Regions from separate parts of the Actinopolymorpha cephalotaxi genome, predicted to be linked through region 2. Evidence: riboswitches for the same ligand, from Rfam matches in the RefSeq annotation. Region 2 holds a riboswitch; the other holds the start of a gene.

Region 1 (3,177 bases), 5.9 Mb from region 2:
TCGAGCCACAGCGAGCAGCCGTCCTCGTCGACGGTCCAGGCACAGAAGGCGTTCGGGCGTACGCGGACACCCATGCCCGTTGTCGTCGTGGACACCGGATCATGCGCGAGCCACGACCACGGCAGCAGCCGTTCGGGCTGGTGGTGGCGCCAGGACAGGTCGCCGTAGGAACGTTCCCAGGTGTCACCGAGGACCAGTGCCGACGAGGCCACAGGGCGCCGCCAGCGCAGCACCACCCAGGACAGGCCGGCGTTCGGACAGGCCACCGTGACGTCGAGACCGTACGGCCCCGGCGCCAGCCCGACCTCCACCTCCGCGGTGGTGAACCTGCCGGACCGGCCCGCGTCAGGACGCGCCTGACGCGGGCCGTCGGCGCGTTCGTGCACGACGAACACCGCGTCCGGGACCGCAGGGGTGGCGGTGGTGACGCCCTCCGTTGCCGGCGAAGAGGTCAGCGGGCACCGCCGGCGACGGCGGGAATCACCGAGACCTGCGTACCCTCCGGAGTCGGCGTGTCCAGGCCGCCGGCGAACCGCACGTCCTCCTCGCCGACGTAGACGTTGACGAACCTGCGCAGCTTGCCGCTGTCGTCGAGAAGGCGCGCGCGGATGCCCGGGTAGTTCGCGTCCAGCGACGCGAGCACCTCGGCCAGCGTGCCGCCGTCGGCCTTCACCTCCGACGAGCCGTCGGTGTAGGTGCGCAGGATGGTGGGGATCCGAACCTTCACGCTCATGCGAGCCCAGCCTCCGTGAATGCTTCGTACGTCGGACGGATGGTGGCCTTCGGGCCGACCCTGCCGGCGATGGCGTCCAGGGTCTTCAGCCCGTCGCCGGAGTTGATGATCACGGTCTCCGCGGCCGGGTCGAGCTTGCCCGAGCGGACCAGCTTCGCCAGCGTGGCCACGGTCACCCCGCCGGCGGTCTCGCCGAAGATGCCCTCGGTGCGGGCCAGCCGGGCGATGCCGTCCACCACTTCCTCGTCGGAGACGTCCTCGACCGACCCGCCGGTACGCCGCACCACGTCGAGCACGTACGGCCCGTCCGCGGGGTTGCCGATCGCCAGCGACTTCGCCAGCGTGTCGGGCTTCACCGGGGCGACCACGTCGTTGCCGGCGTGGAACGCCGCCGACACCGGGGAGCAGCCGGTGGCCTGGGCGCCGTAGATGCGGTACGGGGCGTCCTCCACCAGTCCCAGCTCGACCAGCTCGCGGATGCCCTTGTCGATCTTCACCAGCTGGGCGCCCGACGCGATCGGGACGACGATCTGTTCGGGCAGCCGCCAGCCGAGCTGCTCGGCGATCTCGTACCCCAGCGTCTTGGAGCCCTCGGCGTAGTAGGGCCGGACGTTGACGTTGACGAACGCCCAGGTCTCCTCCTCGCCGGCGATCTCGCTGGCCAGGCGGTTGACGTCGTCGTAGTTGCCCTCGACGGCGACGAGCGTGCCGCCGTACACGGCGGTGGTGAGGATCTTCTGCTGCTCGAGGTTGTGCGGAACCATCACCACGCTGCGGATGCCGGCACGGGCGGCGGCCGCGGCCACGGCGTTGGCGAGGTTGCCCGTGGACGGGCAGGCCAGCACCTGGAATCCCAGCTCACGGGCCGCGGTCAGCGCGACGGCGACGACCCGGTCCTTGAACGAGTGGGTGGGGTTGCCGGAGTCGTCCTTGACCCACAGCCGGGCCAGGTCGAGGTCGGCGGCGAGCCGGTCGGCGCGGACCAGCCGGGTGAGCCCGGGCTCGGTGTTGGGGAACGACGCGACGTCGGCCGGCACCGGCAGAAGCTCGCGGTAACGCCAGATGTTGTGCGGTCCCGCGGCGATCTGCTCGCGGGTGACCTGTGGGAAGTCGTAGCCGACCTCGAGCGGTCCGAAGCACTCGAAGCACGCGTAGTGGGCGCCGAGCGGGCTGGTGGCTCCGCACTCCCGACATCGCAGTTCGGTGGCGTTCCCGAAGGCGCCGGGGCGGATCGTGTGGGTGCCGGGCGTGGTGCTGTCGGCGTAGGTCGTCGTCATGCGAGGCCTCTCCTCCTCATCTTTCCCGCGTACGCCCGCCCGGGAGGTCGTCCCGAACGCGGAGTCGTGGGCCGGAGTTGGCACCGTGGCCGCCGTGGGCCTGCAAGAACGCGAGACACACTCGTCGGCGGTCGGCCGGTTGCCGGGGCTTCGTCGGGCCGGTCCCTCTGCCCCTCTGGATGAGTTCCTTGTGCAGTTGTGGTGGTTCGGTCGTGCGTGCCCCTCCCGGGGCAGGCGGCGACACCGGTCGCGTCACCGCCTGCGGGCGAGCCTAACGGGTAGGTCCGGGCGAACGTCGGCTGGGTTCAGAATGCGAGACGAGGTGTCCGAATGGAGGACAACCCGGACTCATCGGACCGGCGCCGCCGCTGCCGCGACCGGCGTGGCCCGCCACGGCGGCGCCACCTCGGCCGGGCTCGGCGAGCCGTCGCACAGGGCGGCGGCGGCCGCCTGGGCCGGCAGCGGGTTCAGTTCACCCGCGTCGGTGAGCAGCCAGGTGTTGGCGCCTACGGCGGCCTGCCGGGAGCCGTCCGGCGTACTGAAGACTCCACTGCTGTAGCCGAACACCGCGCCGTCGTGGCCCCAGGCGACGCCGCCGGGCACGCAGGGCACCCGCACCGGGAACCCCAGGCCGTAGCCGAACTCACCGGTGTCCGTCATCTGCGCGAGCTGCGCCCTCGGCAGCAGCCGGCCGGTGAACAACGCGTGCAGGAACGTCGTCTCGTCGCGGGTGGTGGACACCACCGCGCCGGCCGTACGCACCCAGCTCATGCCGTACACCGTGAGGTCGACCGGCGGCTCACCCTCCCCTGCGGGCAGGTAGCCGTTCAGGTGCCTGCCCCGGACGAAGGGACTGGCCACCGGGAAGTAGGTGTCGTGCAGGCCGAGCGGACGGAAGATCCGCCGGGCCAGCTCCACCTGCGCCGGGTGGTGGGTGACGGCCTCGATCAGCATGCCGGCGATGACGTAGTTGGTGTTGGAGTACTCCCAGTGCGTGCCGGGCGCCTGGCGCGGCTCGGGGTTGGTGAGGGCGAGCCGGACCAGTTCCCGCGGGGTGAAGTACTCGAAGCGCACGGACTCCACGGTGCGCGGCGGCGTGAAGACCATCGTGTCGGTGTGCAGACCGCTGGTCTGCTGGAGCACGTGCCGCACCGTCATCCGCGGATC
Region 2 (3,177 bases):
GGGTGCTGCCGACGCCGAAGCTCGCCCGCAGCGTCCCGTCGGGCGCGCCCAGCCGGGACAGCAGCGGGTGCGCGCAGAACTTACCGTCGCGGACGCCGATGCCGTGCTCGGCGGAGAGGTACGCCGCGGCGAGTCCGGGGTGGTAGCCCTCGATGCTGAACGCCACCACGCCGATCGCGTCCGGGCTGTCCCGCCAGATCCGGTGCCGGCGTACGCCGGGCAGGGCGTCCAGGCGAGCGACCAGCCGGGCCCGCAGGGCCTCCTCGTGCGCGGCCAGCGCGCCGTCGGGCAGTGCGGCCAGCGTCTCGCAGGCCTGGCCGAGTGCCGCCGCGCCGAGCACGTTGGGGGTGCCGCCCTCGTGCCGCTGCGGTGCGTCCGCCCAGGTGGTGCCGGTGAGGGTGACCTCGCGGACGGCGCCGCCGCCGGGGAGGTACGCCGGGGCCGCGTCCAGCCAGTCGCGGCGGCCGACCAGGGCGCCCACACCCAGCGGCGCGTAGAGCTTGTGCCCGGAGAACGCCACGTAGTCGACGCCGCTCGCGGCCAGGTCGATCCGCCGGTGCGGCGCGAGCTGGGCGGCGTCCAGGACGACGCGGGCGCCGGCCTGGTGCGCGGCGGCGACGATCTCGTCCAGGGGAAGCACCTCGCCGGTGACGTTGGACGCGCCGGTGATCGCGAGGAGTGCGGCCGGCCGGGCGGCGAGCTCGGCTCGCAGGGCGACCAGCGTGGCCCGCTGCGTCGTACCGGCGACCACGCACCGGTGCCGGCCGCGGCGCCACGGCAGCAGGTTGGCGTGGTGCTCGATGTCGAGGAAGAGCACGTCACCGGCATCGTCGGCGCCGGTGCTGCCATCGCTGCCGTCGCCGCTGGCGGGGGCGTCGGGGCCGTCCTCGGTGCGGCCGAGCACGGACCGGGCCAGCAGGTTCAGCGCGTCGGTGGTGTTGCGGGTGAACACGACAACGTCGTCGGCGCGTGCTCCCACGAACGCCGCGACCTGGGCACGAGCATGTTCGTAGCGAGCGGTGCTGATCCGCGACGCGTACCCCGCGCCCCGATGCACGCTCGCGTAGTACGGCGCCACCCGCGCCAGATGCGCGGCCACGTCGGACAGGCACGGCGCGCTCGCGGCGTAGTCGAGGTTGGCGTACGCCCTGGTCTCGCCGGTGACCAGCGGCACCTGGAGGTCACCGCCCACCACGGGCAGCAGCGGAGCGGCACCCACGGGAGTCGCCGGATTTCCACGTACGGAAGGCACGGCACCGGACGTCGTCCGGTCGGCCGGGGACGGGAGCGGGATGTCGGCGGTACGGCGAACGGGACGAACAGGTCTGGCGGCAACGGCACTCAACGGACTCACGACGCACCTCACAGGTCTCGGGGACCCGGTGGGCGTGGGGTCCCGCGCTTGCCGCACCGGTCGGCGCGACCTGGTCCTCACCCGGGGCACCCCACCGCGGAGGAGGGTTGCCGGCCAGCAAGCCGGGGCTGGCGAGTCCCGCCCACCTCGACCGGCGCGGATCGTGCCGTGCGCCGTGGTGGACGAGTCTCCTGCTGGCACTCGTGACCGGAAGTCACAGTAACGGTTGTCGGGAACGGCCGAAGGTATGTCTCGAATACTGAAATCAGAGTCTGCGATACGGACAAACGGCGTGGGTTGGCTCTCGCGCAGGCCTCCGACCTGGGCTTTCGTGGTCGGCGTCCTCGTGCTCACCGCCGTTGTCTGGGCGGCACTCCAGCCGTCGCTCCCCTACCTCGGGCACGACGAGGCGGTCTACGCGGCCAAGGCGCGGTCCTGGCTCACGGGAGCGCCGAGCGCGCAGTGGGGCATTCATCGCGCGCCCGGGCTGCCGGCGCTCGGCTACGCCGCGCTCGCGGTACACGGGAGCGTGACGTCCGTCCGGGTCGTGGGGCTGCTCCTGGCGCTGCTGGCGTTCGGCCTGTTCTGCTGGGTCGGAATCGGCCTGCTCGGCCCCGCGCGCGGCGCCGTGACCGCCCTGCTGGTGCTGTCCGGACCGGGGTTCGTCCGCCGGATCCCGGAGTTCCTCACCGATGTCGGGACCGCCGGGCTGCTGGCCGGCGCGGCGTACTGCCTGGTGCGCGCCCAGGAAGGCAGCGCGCTGCCGGCGCGGCGTACCGGCTCCCATCGGGCCGGAGGCGGAGACCGGTGGTTGCCGGCCGCGGCCGGGTTCGTGCTCGGAGCGTTCTATCTGCGGTACGGCGCGGTCGCGGGCGTCCTCGCCCTGGCCCTCGCCGCCGCGGTGGCCTGGGGGCCGCGCGCCTGGCTGGCCCGGTGGCGCGGTCTGCTCGGCGCGGCCGCGGTGCTGGCGGTGGGACTGGCGCCGCACCTCGTCCTCGCCGACCGTCTGACCGGATCGCCGCTCGGCATGGTGCGGGCATCCGCCGGCGCGGGGCACTCGGAGGGCTTCGGCGGCCTGCTGTTCTACCTGCGGATGTTCCCCGTGAAACTTGCCGGGCCGTGGGGCGGGGTAGTGATGGCCGCCGGTCTGGTCGCGGGGGCGCTCGCGGTGTGGCGGCTGGTCCGCCGCAGACCGCGACCGGAGGACCGCCGCACGGTGTTCGTGGTGTTCGCCGGCGTCGCGCTCGTCGTCCTCATCGGGCTGGCGGCGCACGGAGAGCCGAGGTTCGTGTTCATGTCGGTGTTCCTGCTGACCCTGGCCGGCGTCGCGGGCCTGGCGGAGTTGGCCCGCGCCCGCGCACGGCTGCTGCTCGGTGCGCTGGCCGCCGGCGCGGTGGCGACGTTGCCGGTGACCGGTCTGCTCGTCGCCCGCGGACCGCTGCGCGACGTGACCAGCGAGCGGGAGTCGCTGGTGGCGGCGGCCGCGGCAGTGGCGGCGGAGTCCGGTGGAGCGGCCGGCGACTCGGCGGGATTCACCGGCTCGGCCGGGCGGTGCGTCGTGGTGACCGGTTACCAGCCCGAGGTCGGGTGGTACTCCGGCTGCGCGACGGCCACGCTGACCCAGGCGGCAGCCGGTGACCTCCCGCCGAACACGCCGGTGTCGTACCTCGTGTTCGCACACGGCCGCGACCAGCTCCCACCGGCGGGTGTCCGGCGGCTCGCCCGTGAGCGCTCCGCACGAGTGGTCGACCTGCCCGCCGTGGGGTCGCTGGGTACCGGCCGGCTGGTCACCGTGGAGGGAAGGCCGCCGCAGATCCCGCCAC

Evidence for each region. Region 2 has a riboswitch for S-adenosylmethionine ahead of FHR37_RS26545 (aminotransferase class V-fold PLP-dependent enzyme). Riboswitches for the same ligand answer to the same signal wherever they lie in the genome.
Region 1: another riboswitch for S-adenosylmethionine. It lies ahead of thrC (threonine synthase); the one in region 2 lies ahead of FHR37_RS26545 (aminotransferase class V-fold PLP-dependent enzyme).

What each region holds. Positions count from the first base shown of each region.
Region 1 covers NZ_JACBZA010000001.1:90,039-93,215, reverse strand. The annotation lists gene FHR37_RS00395 (alpha-amylase family protein) at 1-386, opposite strand, end outside; gene FHR37_RS00390 (MoaD/ThiS family protein) at 452-733, opposite strand; gene thrC (threonine synthase) at 730-2,010, opposite strand; SAM riboswitch class I at 2,024-2,196, opposite strand; gene FHR37_RS00380 (serine hydrolase domain-containing protein) at 2,359-3,177, opposite strand, start outside.
Region 2 covers NZ_JACBZA010000001.1:5,970,650-5,973,826, reverse strand. The annotation lists gene FHR37_RS26545 (aminotransferase class V-fold PLP-dependent enzyme) at 1-1,219, opposite strand, end outside; SAM riboswitch class IV at 1,394-1,507, opposite strand; gene FHR37_RS26540 (glycosyltransferase) at 1,647-3,177, shown strand, end outside.